DNA from 2 places in the Pseudonocardia hispaniensis genome. Region 1 is predicted to be linked to the other one. Evidence: riboswitches for the same ligand, from Rfam matches in the RefSeq annotation. Region 1 holds a riboswitch; the other holds the start of a gene.

Region 1 (6,062 bases):
TCCCCGTCGGGGACACCGGACCGGGCGTGGATCCCCGGGGAGGGACTGGCCGTGAGCGCGCATACCGAGCAGTATCTGGTGGGCCTGCAGTTGGCCGGCCGCCGTGTGGTCATCGTCGGCGGTGGACCGGTCGCCCAGCGCCGCGTGGGGCGGCTGCTCGCCGCGGGCGCGCTGGTCGAGGTCATCGCCCCCCACGTGACGCCCGCGGTCGAGGGCATGGCCGCGGCCCGGGAGCTGATCTGGACTCCCCGGCGTTATGCCGAGGGCGACCTCGACGGCGCCTGGTACGTCCTGGCCTGCACCGACGACCCGCAGGTCAATGCCGCGGTCGGCGCCGAGGCCGAGCGGCGCCGGGTGTTCTGCGTGCGCGCCGACGACGGCGCCGCCGGTACCGCGGCGACCCCGGCGACCGGGGTGTTCGACGGGCTGACCATCGGGGTACTGGCTCGGGGGGCGCACCGACGGTCCGCGGCCGTGCGGACCGCGCTGGTCGAAGCGCTGCAGGCCGGTGTCGTCGACGACGTCGCCGACGCGGTGCAGCCCGGCGTGGCGCTCGTCGGCGGCGGACCCGGCGACCCGGAGCTGATCACCGTGCGCGGCCGGCGGCTGCTCGCCCGCGCCGACGTCGTCGTCGCCGACCGGCTCGGGCCGCGCGACCTCATCGACGAGCTCGGCCAGCACGTGGAGGTCATCGACGCCTCCAAGATCCCCTACGGGCGGGCGATGGCTCAGCAGCGGATCAACGAACTGCTCGTCGAGCGGGCCAGGGCCGGGAAGTTCGTGGTCCGGCTCAAGGGCGGCGACCCGTTCGTCTACGGCCGCGGATTCGAGGAGCTCATCGCCTGCACGCAAGCCGGGGTGCCGGTGACCGTCGTCCCCGGTATCACCAGCGCGTTCGCCGCGCCCGCCGTCGCCGGGGTGCCGGTGAGCCACCGCGGGGTCGCGCACGAGATCGTCGTGGTGTCCGGGCACGTCGCGCCCGGCGACCCGCGCAGCCTCGTCGACTGGGCGGCTCTGGGCCGGATGCGCGGCACCGTGGTGCTGATGATGGCCGTGGAGCGGATCGCCCCGATCGCCGCCGCGCTCATCGAGTACGGCCGTCCCGCCGACACACCGGTCGCGGTCATCCAGGACGGCACCACCCGCATCCAGCGTTCGCTGCGCGCGACGCTGGCCACCGTCGCGGCGCAGGTGCGCCAGCACGAGATCAGCCCACCGGCGATCATCGTCGTGGGTCCGGTGGCCGGGTTGAGCCCGCACGGCTGAGGCCGGGTGTGGGCTCGCTTCCGACGGACCGGTGCGTGGGCCGACGCCGCGTGCCGACCACTCTCTACCTCGTGCGCCATGGCGAGAGCACCTGGAACGCCGCGGGCCTGCTGCAGGGCCGCACCGCATCGGTCCCACTCACCGCGCGCGGGCGCACGCAGTCCGCGCGCGCCGCGGCGACGCTGGCCGATCGGCCCGTCGGCGCGGTGTTCTCGAGCGATCTGCTGCGGGCCCGGCAGACCGCCGCGGTCGTCGCGGCGGTGCACGGGCTGCCGGTGCGATCCGTGCCGGCGCTGCGCGAACAGTGCCACGGCAGCTGGGAGGGGCGCCCGGCCGCCGGCCGGGCCGAACGCCTCGCCGCCGCCGGTCCGGACTGGGCGCCGCCGGGCGGGGAGAGCGCCCGGGTGCTGCACTCCAGGGTCGCCGCGTTCCTCGCCGGGGTGTTGCGGGATCCGCCGCCCGGTGAGCTGGTGCTGGTGACGCACGGCGAAACGATCCGGGCCGCGCTGGCCGTGCTGCTCGCGGGGCCCGTGGAGGCGATGCCGCGCGCGGTGCCCGGCAACGGCGCGGTGCTCGGTGCCCGCCGCGACGGCCCGGGTGGGCACTGGCGGATTCTCGCCGACGTGGCGTCCGCCGCGCGTACTTGACCGCGCCGGGTGCGCTGTGGTCGAGTCTCGCCAGACGGCAGTGGAGGAAGCCGGTGCGAATCCGGCGCGGTCCCGCCACTGTCACCGGGGAGCGCGTCCCCACCGGGTGGCCACTGCGGAGGTGCCGGGAGACCGGAGCCGCGGGAAGGCCGGGCGGCGTCGCGACGATCCGGGAGCCAGGACACTTGCTGCCGTCGTGGATCCGGACGAGAGGGCGCGGACCCTCGAGGAGGCGACGATGGACGGTGACCGTCCCCGGCTGCACCGCCGCAGCCCGGTATTTCAGCCCTGTCCACGCGTGCTGCGCCGGCGATACCGGGGCACCCTGATCGGTCTCGGCGTGGGGCAGGGTGAGTCCGACCGACCCGCCGCCGGTCTCGACCACCTCGCCGACGCCGACGTCGTGTTCGCGTCCTGCGCCGCGGAGACCACGGTGCTGTTCTACGCCGAGGCGTGGCGGGTGGAACAGATCGGCGGCCGGCTCGGCCGCCGCATCGCCGAATGGTTCGCCGCCCATCCGGGTGGCACCGCGGTCTTCGCCACCCTCGGTGACCCCGCGCAGCACCGCCCGCTGCACGCTCTCGCCCGGCGGCTGCCCGGGGTGCGGGTCGAACACGTTCCCGGGGTGACGATCCTGCCGCCGCCCCGCCGGCCCCTGCCTCGCCTCCCGGGGCCGTCCCTGCGCCGGACCGCGGAGTGAGTGCGGACGCGGAAGCGCTCTACCGGGTGATCGCGGCCCGCCGCGACGTGCGCACGGGCTTCCGGCCCGAGGTCCCGGTCGGCGACGACGTGCTGGACCGGTTGCTGGCCGCCGCCCATGCGGCGCCGAGCGTTGGGTTCTCCCAACCGTGGGACTTCGTGATCGTCCGGGACCGCGCGGTGCGGGAACGGGTGCACGCGCTGGTGGCCGCCCACCGCGAGACGTATGCGGCAGCGCTGCCGCGGGCGCGCGCGGCGGCGTTCCGATCGATCAAGATCGAGGCGATCCTCGATACCCCGGTGAACATCGTCGTGACCTGCGACCCGACCCGGGGCGGCCGGCACACCCTCGGCAGGCTCGGTCAGCCGCGGATGGCCTCGTACTCGACGGCGCTGGCGGTGCAGAACCTCTGGCTGGCCGCCCGCGCGGAGGGGCTCGGGACCGGCTGGGTGAGCTTCTTCAGCGACGCCGGGGAGCGCGAGCTGGCCGCGCTGCTGGGGCTGCCCGGCCACCTGGAGATCGTCGCCTACCTGTGCCTCGGGCATGTGGAGGCCTTTGCCGCGCAGCCCGAGCTCGCCGTGGCCGGATGGGCGCAACGACGGCCCCTGCGCTGGGCCGTGCACCACGAGACGTACGGGCGCCGGGCGCGCCCCGGGGAGGAACCGGTGGACCTGCTCGCCGAGACGATCGCCACGATCACCCCTGCGTCGGCGCGGGCGCGCGCCGACGCACGAGACCGGCTGGACCGGATGACCAAGCCGCGTGGTTCGCTCGGCCGGGTCGAGGACGTCGCCGTCGCCCTGGCGGGGATGGCCGGGCACTGCCCGCCGCCGCTGCCCGAACCGGCCGCGGTGGCGGTGTTCGCGGGCGACCACGGGGTCCATGCCCAGGGCGTGACCCCCTGGCCGCGGGAGGTCACCGCGCAGATGGTGGCGAACTTCCTCGCCGGTGGGGCGGTGGTCAATGCGTTCGCCCGCCAGCTCGGGGCCGAGGTGTGCGTCGTCGACGTGGGAGTGGCCGCGCCGCTGGACCCGGTGCCCGGCCTGCTGCCACGCCGGATCGCCGCGGGCACCGCCGACATGACCGAGGGACCGGCGCTCAGCCGTGCGCAGGCGCGGGCCGCCGTGGAGGTGGGCATCGAGGTGGCCCGCGACCTCGTCGCCGCCGGCAACCGGTGCCTGATCACCGGGGACATGGGTATCGCCAACACGACCGCCGCAGCCGCACTGATCTGTACGTTCACCGGGGCCGATCCCGCGGCGGCCACCGGGCGGGGCACCGGGATCGACGACGTGACGCTCGCCCGCAAGACCGGCGTGGTGCGTGCCGCCCTGGCGCGCCACCGCGTTCGGGCGACCGACCCGCTCGGGGCGCTGGCCGCCTTCGGTGGGCTCGAGCATGCGGGCCTGGCCGGGTTCGTGCTCGGCGCCGCGGCGCTGCGGGTTCCGGTCGTCCTCGACGGGGTCAGCGGCGGAGCCGCCGCGCTGGCCGCCGCGGCGTTCGCTCCGGACGCCCTCGACTACTGCCTGGCCGGGCATCGCTCGGCCGAACCGGGGCACGGGCTCGCCCTGGCGCACCTGGGTCTGGAACCGCTGCTGGACCTCGGGATGCGGTTGGGGGAGGGAACCGGTGCGCTGCTCGCGCTGCCGGTGGCCCAGGGGGCCGCGCGGGCGCTGCACGACGTGGCCACCTTCGACGCCGCCGGGGTCGCCGAGAAGACCGTCTGATCAGCCGGTGGCACCCGCCGGTCGCCAGCTGTCGTGTGGGTCGGCCCTGGCCAGATCCTCGTCGTCGACGGCGAACGTCCGGGCGACCCCGGGGCCGGTGGCGCGGGTCTCGAACCGCACGGTGACCCGCCCATGTCCGGCGCCTTGCACCCAGCCGTGCCCGAACTCGGCGTGCCGCACGTCGTCGCCGGCCCGCCAGGGCCGGTCGGTCCGCTCCGCGGCCGATCCGCTGTCCTGCGCGGTGCGGCCGGTCGGCTCCGCCGTGGGCTCGGGCGCGGTGTCCACCGGGAGCGGAACCCAGCCGTCGGCGGAGGCGACGGCGTCGAACAGGGCCGGTGGAGGGCGCTCGCCCAGTCCCGACAGCGATACCCCGATCAGCCGCACCCCGCCCGCGGGTACCGCCGAGCGCGCCAGCCGCTGGGCCACCGCGGTCAGGGTCGCGAGGTCGGTGCTGGCCGCCGCGGTCGTCTCCGAGCGGCTCGCGGTCCTGAAGTCGGCGCTGCGCGCCTTCACCGTCACCGTCCGCGCGGCGCGCCCCGAGGCGAGCAGCCGCCGGTGTGCCGCCGCGGTCATCCGGCGCACGGCCTCGTGGACCTCGGCCATCGCGGTCAGATCGGTGTCGAACGTCGTCTCCGCGCTGACCTGCTTCGCCGCGCCGCGCGGGGCCACCGGCCGGTCGTCGATGCCGCGGGCCAGCCGGTGCAGCTCGGTGCCGATCGCGGCGCCCAGCAGCCCGGTGAGCTCGCGCGGATCCATCGTCGCGAGCCGGCCGACCGTGGTCACGCCGATCTTGTGCAGGGACGCCTCGGCCACCGGGCCGACGCCCCACAGCACCCGCACCGGCAGCGGGTCGAGCACGGCGCGTTCCTCCCCGGGGGTGATGATCCGCAGCCCGTCGGGCTTGGCCAGCTCCGACGCGATCTTGGCGAGCTGCTTGCCGGACCCGGCCCCGACCGACGCGGGCAGCCCCGTCCGCTCCCGCACCGCCGCCCGCAGGGCCGTGCCGAACGCGGTGGCCTCGATGCCGTCGGCGCCGGCCAGGGCCGGCGGCTCGAGGAACGCCTCGTCGAGCGACACGGGCTCGAGCACCGGCGCGGCCTCGCCGAGCACGGCCATCACCTCGGCGCTGATCGTCTGGTAGAGCCCGAACCTCGGGGGCAGCACCACCGCGTGGGGACACCGCCTGCGGGCCTGCGCCATCGGCATCGCCGAACGCACACCGAACGCCCGAGCCTGGTAGCTCGCCCCGGCGACGACCCCGCGCGGCCCGGCGCCGCCGACCAGCACCGGCCGGTCGACCAGGGTCGGCCGGGTCAGCTGCTCGACCGACGCATAGAACGCGTCCATGTCGAGGTGCAGCACCCACCGTCGCGCCGTCCCCGCCACCGGCTCATTCTGACCACCACCCCCGACAGCCGGGACGGGCGGCCGCGACCGCCGCGTGCGCGGCGCGCACCGATCAGCCCGGCGCCCAGGACGACAGCAGCGGGTCGCCGTCGAACTCCCGGATCGTCGGCGCCGCGCCGAACCCGGCGACGGCCGCCGGGTGATCGGGTGCGGGCATCAGGTCCGCGAGCCAGACCGCCTCCCGCGGGGCGCCGTCGCCGGTCCAGGCCTCGACGGCGGGCGGCCGCCACGGCGGACTCAGCGTGATCGCCGACATCGGCCGGGACAGCCCGTCCCCGGTGGCCTTGAGCAGCGCTTCCTTGCGGGTCCAGGTGG
Region 2 (8,323 bases), on a different contig from region 1:
CCGCCCCACATCTGCCGGGCGCGCAGCATCGCGAGCACCAGATCGACCCGGGCCTGGCCCTGCGGCGCCGCGCCGAGCACGTGCAGCCCGTCGCGGATCTGCACGTCCTTGATCTCGCACAGCCAGCCGTCGACGTGCAGCAGGAAGTCGTCGAACTCGGCCTCATGCGGACGCTCGGTGAGCCCGAGGTCGTGGTCGAGCTTGGCCGCCTGCAGGAGAGTCCAGATCTGCTGACGGATCGCGGGCAGCTTCGCCGGGTCGAGCGCGGCGATGTTCGAATGCTCATCGAGCAACTGTTCGAGCCGGGCGATGTCGCCGTAGGTCTCGGCCCGCGCCATCGGCGGAATCAGATGGTCGACGAGGGTGGCGTGGGCTCTGCGCTTGGCCTGCGTGCCTTCGCCGGGGTCATTGACGAGGAACGGGTAGATCAGCGGGACATCGCCGAGCGCCGCGTCGGTGGCGCATGACGCGCTCATCCCGAGCGTCTTGCCCGGCAACCACTCCAGGTTGCCGTGCTTTCCGATGTGGACGATCGCATCGGCACCGAACCCCCCGTCGGCCTGCCCCGCCGCCAGCCAGCGATAGGCGGCGAGGTAGTGGTGCGAGGGCGGCAGGTCCGGATCGTGATAGATGGCGACCGGGTTCTCCCCGAACCCGCGCGGCGGTTGCACCATGAGCACGACGTTTCCGGCGCGCAACGCGGCGATGACGATCTCACCCTCCGGGTCGGCGGACCGGTCGACGAACAGCTCGCCCGGCGCCGGGCCCCACTGTCGCTCGACACCTTCCCGCAGCGCGGCGGGCAGCTGTGCGAACCAGTCCCGGTACCGCGCCGCGGAGATCCGGATCGGGTTACCCGAGAGCTGCTCCTCGGTGAGCCAGTCCGGGTCCTGGCCGCCGGCGGCGATCAGGGCGTGGACGAGCGCGTCGCCGTCGCCCGCGTCGACCCCGGGAAGTTCGCCGATCTCGTACCCGGCCTCGCGCATGGCGCGCAGCAGCGCGACCGTGCTGGCCGGGGTGTCGAGACCGACGGCGTTGCCGATCCGGGAATGCTTGGTCGGGTAGGCCGACAGCATCAGCACGATGCGCTTGTCCCGGTTCCGGATGTGCCGCAGCCGGGCGTGGCGCACGGCGATCCCGGCGACGCGGGCGGCCCGTTCCGGATCGGCGACGTACACCGAGAGCCCGTCGGCGTCGATCTCCTTGAACGAGAACGGCACCGTGATCAGCCTGCCGTCGAACTCGGGGATCGCGACCTGGGACGCGACGTCCAGCGGCGTCAACCCGTCGTCGGACGCCTCCCAGCTGGCCCTGCTGCTGGTCAGGCACAGACCTTGCAGGATCGGGATGTCGAGCGCGGCGAGCTGAGAGACGTCCCATTCCTCGTCGTCCCCGCCCGCCGTCGCCGACGCGGGCCGGGTGCCGCCCGCCGCCAGGAGGGTGACGATCATCGCGTCGGCCTCGCGGAGCGTGTCCAACAGCGCGGGCTGCGCCTGGCGCAGCGAGGCGCAGTAGAGCGGCATCGGGCGCGCCCCGGCCTGTTCGATCGCAGCGCAGAGGGTGTCGATGTAGGCGGTGTTCCCGGCGAGCTGCTGTGCGCGGTAGTGCAGGACCGCAACCGTGGGCCGGGCGGGGTCCCGCTGGTCGCCGCTGTCCTCGACCCGCACGAACCCCCATTGGGGCAGCTCGACCGGTGGGGCGAAACCCTCGCCGGTGAGCAGGACCGTGTCGGACAGGAACGCGTGCAGCTGGCCGAGATTGTCGGCGCCGCCGTGGGCGAGATACCGGTGGGCCTCGGCGGCGACACCGGCCGGGACCGTCGACAACGCCATCATCTCGGCGTCCGGCGACTGCTCGCCACCGAGCGCCACCAGCGGCTTGCCGGACGCGATCAGCGCGTCGAGGCCGTCCTCCCAGGACCGGCGGCCGCCGAGGATCCGCACGACGACGACGTGGACGCCGTCGAGCAGCGCGGGCAGGTCCTCAAGGGGAAGCCGGGCCGGGTTGGCCGGCCGGTAGTCCGCGCCGGAGGCACGCGCGGAGAGCAGGTCGGTGTCCGAGGTGGACAGCAGCAGGATCACCGGGATGAGCCTTCCTCGGGATCCGCGTCCCGGGTCGGAGGGATGGGGCGGGCAGGTCAGTTTCCTGGCTCCCGGATCGTCGCTCGCCCCGGCCTTCCCGGCGTGGCGCCCGTGGCCGTGTGCGGGGTCCGCTCCCCGGTGACAGTGGCGGGACCGCGCCGGACTCGCACCGGCTTCCTGGCTCCGCTCGCCCATGCAGTTGTGCGTCCACTGTCGGCAACCGGTGGGCCACCCGTCAAGCCGGGCCCCGATCGGACGGGTGTTTACAGTGACGGCGTGCCTGCCCCCATCCGTGTTGGACCCGACGCGTGTCCCGGCGTGTTCGCCGTGCACGACGCCGCGGACGGTGCGTTGGCACGGATCCGGCTGCCCGGTGGGGTCATCGGCGCCGCCCAGCTCCGGACGCTCGCCGACTGTGCCGAAGATCTCGCTGACGGCGCGGTGCACCTCACCTCGCGTGGCAACCTGCAGCTGCGCGGCCTCGACCGGGACGATCCCGGGCTGATCCGACGGCTCAGCACCGCCGGGTTGCTGCCCTCGCCCGCCCATGAGCGGGTCCGCAACGTTCTCGCCTCCCCGCTCAGCGGCATCCACGGCGGGCTGGCCGATGTGCGTGGCCTGGCCGCGGCGCTCGACGCGGCCCTGTGCGCTCGGCCCGGGCTTGCGGCGCTGCCCGGGCGGTTCCTGTTCGCCCTCGACGACGGCCGCGGCGACGTCGCCGCCGAGGCTCCCGACCTGTGCTGGCGTGCGTCCGACCCGACCGTGGGCGCGCTGCTGGTCGCGGGTGCGGACACCGGGCTTCGGGTGCCGATCGGCGACGCCGTCGACCTGCTGCTCGCGGCCGCCGAAGCGTTCCTGCTGGTGCGGGGGCCTGGTCGGGGCATGGGGGGCCCGGCCTGGCGGACGTACGAGATCCCCGACGCCGCGGCCCGGATCGCGGCCGTCCTGAGCCGACCCGGCGCTCCGGCCGGCCCCGACCTCCCCGATCATGATCAGCGTCTGGGCGGCGCGAACCTCGGTGAGCGCGGCGGCCGGCTCCCCAACGACGATCACGGTGGGGGTGGAGCGGAGCGCGCGACGGTCGGCCGGATCGGCACCGGGCCCGCGCTGGGCGTCGCCCCCCGGCTGGGCGAGCTGTCCGCGGCGGGGTTGCGGCTGCTGGCCGACCTGGCACCCACCGTCCTCGTCACGCCGTGGCGCACGCTGGTCCTGGCCGAGCCCGCCGAGGAGGCGGCGACCGCCCTGGCGGCGGCCGGGCTGATCGTCGAGCCGGACGACCCGGCGCTCGGGGTGAGCGCGTGCGCCGGCCGGCCGGGATGTGCCAAGGCGCTGGCCGACGTCCGCGCCGACGCCCGCGCGCTGCTCGCGGCGGGCGCGCTGCCCCGCGCAGTGCGGATCCACCTCGCCGGCTGCGAGCGGCGTTGCGGAGCCCCGCACGGCCCGCACACCGACGTCGTCGCGACCGCGAACGGCTACCGGGTCGACGGCACACCGGTGCCGGTGGCCGTACTCGGCACCACTCTCGGAGGAGCACCGTGAGCAGCACCTACATCCGCGACGGCGCGGAGATCTACCGGCGGTCGTTCGCCACGATCCGCGCGGAGGCCGACCTGTCGCGCCTACCCGCCGACGTCGCCGACGTGGCCGTCCGGATGATCCACGCCTGTGGCCAGGTCGACCTCGTCACGGACATCGGACACTCCCCCGGCATCGTGACCGCCGCACGCGCCGCCCTGCGCGGCGGCGCACCGATCCTGTGTGACGCGATGATGGTCGCCTCCGGGGTCACCCGCGCCCGGCTGCCGCGCGCGAACGAGGTGCTCTGCCTGCTGCGCGACGAGCGCGTCCCGGCCCTGGCCACCCGGCTGGGGACCACCCGCTCCGCCGCGGCCGTGGAGCTGTGGCGCGACCACCTCGACGGGGCCGTGGTCGCCATCGGCAACGCCCCCACCGCCCTGTTCCACCTGCTGGACATGATCGATGCCGGGGCACCGCGGCCCGCCGCGGTCCTGGGCATCCCGGTCGGGTTCATCGGCGCTGCGGAGTCCAAACAGGCCCTCGCCGCGCGCACCGACCTCGAGTATCTCGTCGTTCACGGCCGCCGCGGCGGCTCGGCGATCACCGCGGCCGCGCTCAACGCGCTGGCCGACGAGCGGGAGTGAGATGAGTTCCACGACGGGCGCGCTGTACGGCGTCGGGCTCGGCCCCGGCGACCCCGAACTGATGACCCTCAAAGCGGCACGGCTGATCGCCGCGGCCGACGTCATCGCCTACCACGCGGCCCGGCACGGCCGATCCATCGCCCGCAGCATCGCCGAGCCGCACCTGCGCGGCGACCAGATCGAGGAGGCGCTGGTCTACCCGGTCACGACCGAGACCACCGACCATCCCGGCGGCTACCGCGGCGCCATGGACGAGTTCTACGCCGAGGCCGCCGGGCGGCTCGCCGCGCATCTCGACGCGGGCCGTGACGTCGTGCTGCTCGCCGAAGGCGACCCGCTCTTCTACGGCTCCTACATGCATATGCACAAGCGGCTCGCGCACCGCTACCGCACCGAGGTCGTCCCCGGCATCACCTCGATCAGTGGCGCCTCGGCCGCGCTGGGCGCACCGCTGGTCGAACGGGACGAGATCCTCACCGTGCTGCCCGGCACGCTGCCACGCGAGGAGCTCGCCCGGCGGCTCGCCGAGACGGACTCGGCGGCCGTCGTGAAGCTCGGCCGCACCTTCACCCAGGTGCGGGGCGCCCTGGCCGACGCGGGCCGCCTCGACGAGGCCCACTACGTCGAGCGGGCCACGATGGACGGTCAGCGCACGGCTGCGCTGGCCGACGTCGACCCGGACTCGGTCCCCTACTTCGCCATCGCGCTGCTGCCCGGGAAGATCGCCACCGCGGTGCCCGAACCCGCGCCGGTGCCGCTCGGCGGCGCCGGGGAGGTCGTGGTGGTCGGCACCGGCCCGGCCGGACGCGACTGGCTGACCCCGCAGGTCGCGGCCGCGCTCGCGGTGGCCGACGACCTCGTCGGCTACGGCCCCTACCTCGATCGGGTCCCGCCCAACCCGCGGCAGACCCGCCACCCGTCGGACAACCGGGTGGAGGCACAGCGCGCGGCGCTCGCCCTCGACCTCGCCGCGTCCGGCCGCCGCGTCGCCGTGGTCTCCGCCGGTGACCCGGGGGTGTTCGCGATGGCCAGCGCGGTGCTGGAGGTCGCCGCCGAACCGAAGTACCGCGACGTGCCGGTCCGGGTCCTGCCCGGCCTCACCGCGGCGCAGGCCGTCGCGGCCGCGGTCGGCGCTCCGCTCGGCCACGACTTCGCGATGATCTCGCTGTCGGATCGGCTCAAGCCGTGGGACGTGGTCGCCGAGCGGCTCGTCGCCGCGGCGCGGGCCGATCTGGCCATCGCGATCTACAACCCCCGCTCGAAGGCCCGGCCGTGGCAGGTCGGGGCCGCCCGCGACCTGCTCCTCGAACACCGCCGCGCCGACACCCCGGTCGTCCTCGGTCGCGACGTCGGTGGCAGCGGGGAACGGATCGTCGTCACAACCCTCGCCGAGCTCGACCCCGAGCAGGTCGACATGCGCACCCTGCTGATCATCGGCTCCTCGACCACCCGGGTCGTGGAGCGCGCCGGGCGCACCACGGTCTTCACCCCTCGCCACTACTCCCGCTGACCCGCTCCCCGCAGCGCCCGGATCCAGGCCAGGGCGTCCTTCGCGGTGGGGACCGCGGTGACCCCCGCCGGGAGCGGCGGGCGCCGCTGCACGACCACCGGGATCCCCGCCTCGCGGGCGGCGGTGAGTTTGGCGGCGGTCATGGCCCCCCCGCTGTCCTTGGTCACCAGCACCTCGATGCGGTATTCCCGGATCAGGGCGCGCTCCTCCTCGACGCGGAACGGGCCACGGTCGAGCAGGACCCGCATCCGCGCCGGTACCGGCGGCTCCGGCGGATCGACCGACCGGACGAGGAACCACAGGTCGAGCCGCGCGAAGGCGGCGAGGTCCTGGCGGCCCGTGGTCAGGAACACCCGCGAGCCCAGCGCGGGCAGCCGCGCCGCCGCCTCGGACAGCGAGTCCACCCAGTGCCAGTCATCGCCAGGGCCCGCGGTCCAGCCCGGACGGCGCAGCACCAGTAGCGGCACCCCGGTCGCGGCGCACGCGGCCGCCGCGCCCGCCGTCATCCGGGCGGCGAATGGATGGGTCGCGTCGATGACGGCGTCGATCCCGTTGTCCCGCAGCCACTGCGCGAGTCCTTCGGGTCCGCCGAAACCGCCGATGCGGACCGCGCCCGGCGGCAGCGCCGGGGTCCGCACCCGCCCCGCGAGCGAGGAGACGACCTCCAGCCCCGGGGCGTCGACGAGCGCCCCGGCCAGCCGCCGCGCCTCCGATGTCCCGCCGAGGATCAGCAGCCGGATCAGGATCGGCACCTCGCATCGGAGTAGAGATGGCTGTCGGGGAACTGCTCGGCCGCCAGCGCCGGCCCGACGATGATCACCGCGGTGCGCTGGATCCCGGCGTCGTGCACGGCGCCGGCGATCTCGTCGAGCCGCCCGCGCAGCACGATCTCGTGTTCGCGGCTCGCGTGGGCGACCACCGCGGCCGGGCAGTCCGGTCCGTAGCTGCCGACCAGCTCCTTGACCAGCTCGTCGATCCGGTGCACCGCCAGGTGCAGCACCAGCGTCCCCCCCGCCGTGCCGAGCGCCGCCAGGCCTTCCGCCTCCGGCATCGGCGTCGCCCGCGCGGCGATCCGGGTCAGCGTCACCGTCTGGGCGACGGTCGGGACGGTGAGCTCCCGGCGCAGCGCCGCCGCCGCGGCGGCATAGGCCGGAACGCCCGGGCACACGTCGTAGGGCACCCCGGCCGCGTCCAGCCGGCGCATCTGCTCGGCCATCGCCGAGAACACCGAGGGGTCCCCGGACGCCAGCCGGGCCACGTCCATCCCGTGCGCGTGGGCCCGCACCATCTCCTCGACGATCTCGGTGAGCGTCATCAGCGCGGTGTCGATCTTGCGCGCCCCGGGCGGGCAGTACGCGAGCATCTCCGGCGGCACCAGGCTGCCTGCGAACAGGCAGACCGGCGAGACGGCGATGAGGTCGCGGCCACGGATCGTCAGCAGGTCCGGCGCGCCCGGCCCGGCGCCGATGAAGTGAACCGTCATTGCTTCTCCACACTCCAGATCGTCACCGGCATCGCCGGCCGCCACGCGGTGAACCCGCCGAGCGGGCTCGCCCGCTGCACCGCGAGCCGCACCAGCGACCCGCCGAGCCGGGCCTGCCCGGCGGCCAGCACACCCTCGGCCTCCAGGGTCACCGCGTTGGCCACCAGCCGCCCGCCGGGCCCCAACGCCGTCCAGCAGGCGTCCAGCACCCCGTCCCGGGTCACCCCGCCACCGAGGAACACCGTGTCGGGGGCCGGCAACCCGGCCAGCGCGGCCGGGGCGCGACCCGTCACCACCTGCAGGCCGGGCACGCCGAGCGCCTCGGCGTTACGGGTGAGCGCCGCGGCGCGCTCGGGATGCGACTCCACCGCGACCGCCCGGCAGGACCGGTGCGCGCGCATCCACTCGATCGCGATGCTGCCCGCCCCGGCACCCACATCCCACAGCAGCTGACCGGGCCGGGGGGCCAGATGCGCGAGGGTCACCGCCCGCACCTCGCGCTTGGTGAGCTGGCCGTCGCTCTCGTAGGCCTCGTCGGGCAGCCCGGGGACCTCGCCGAGCAGCCGTACGCCCGGATCGGCCACACACGACACCGCGACCACGTTGAGTGCGTCACCGGGCGGGTGGCACCAGTGGCGGGCGGTGCCGTCGAGCCGCCGCTCCGCCGGCCCGCCGAGCTGCTCCAGCACGGTCATCTCGCTGGGCCCGTAGCCGTCGCCGACCAGCAGCGCGGCCAGCTGCGCCGGCGAGTCGGCACCGGCGGACAGCACCAGGATCCGGCGCCCGGGGGCGAGCTGGCGGCGGACCGCGGCGAGCGGGCGGCCCACGACGCTGACCGTCTCGACCTCCTCGGCGGCCCAGCCCAGCCGCGCACACGCCAGCGCCGCCGAGGAGGGGACCGGCAGCACCCGCAGCCGCTGCGGACCCAGCAGCCGCGCCAGGGTCGCCCCCAGCCCGAAGAACATCGGATCGCCGCTCGCCAGCGCGCACACCCTCCGGTCGTGCAGGCCCGTGAACAGCGCGGGCAGCGCCGGCAGCATCGGCGACGGCCAGGTCACCCGTTCCGCCGCCACGGTCGCGGGCAGGA

The links. Region 1 has a riboswitch for cobalamin ahead of ACFQE5_RS04295 (SAM-dependent methyltransferase). Riboswitches for the same ligand answer to the same signal wherever they lie in the genome.
Region 2: it holds a riboswitch for cobalamin, as region 1 does, so the genes downstream of both, cobN (cobaltochelatase subunit CobN) here and ACFQE5_RS04295 (SAM-dependent methyltransferase) in region 1, are expected to answer to the same signal.

What each region holds. Positions count from the first base shown of each region.
Region 1 covers NZ_JBHSQW010000009.1:228,458-234,519, reverse strand. The annotation lists gene cobA (uroporphyrinogen-III C-methyltransferase) at 52-1,266, shown strand; gene ACFQE5_RS04300 (histidine phosphatase family protein) at 1,302-1,913, shown strand; cobalamin riboswitch at 1,906-2,120, shown strand; gene ACFQE5_RS04295 (SAM-dependent methyltransferase) at 2,152-2,613, shown strand; gene cobT (nicotinate-nucleotide--dimethylbenzimidazole phosphoribosyltransferase) at 2,610-4,340, shown strand; gene ACFQE5_RS04285 (DNA polymerase IV) at 4,341-5,726, opposite strand; partial or broken gene ACFQE5_RS04280 (4'-phosphopantetheinyl transferase family protein) at 5,800-6,062, opposite strand, start outside.
Region 2 covers NZ_JBHSQW010000015.1:85,498-93,820, forward strand. The annotation lists gene cobN (cobaltochelatase subunit CobN) at 1-2,081, opposite strand, end outside; cobalamin riboswitch at 2,139-2,261, opposite strand; gene ACFQE5_RS07840 (precorrin-3B synthase) at 2,358-3,620, shown strand; gene ACFQE5_RS07845 (precorrin-8X methylmutase) at 3,617-4,243, shown strand; gene ACFQE5_RS07850 (precorrin-2 C(20)-methyltransferase) at 4,245-5,753, shown strand; gene ACFQE5_RS07855 (cobalt-precorrin-6A reductase) at 5,741-6,496, opposite strand; gene cobM (precorrin-4 C(11)-methyltransferase) at 6,493-7,236, opposite strand; gene cbiE (precorrin-6y C5,15-methyltransferase (decarboxylating) subunit CbiE) at 7,233-8,323, opposite strand, start outside.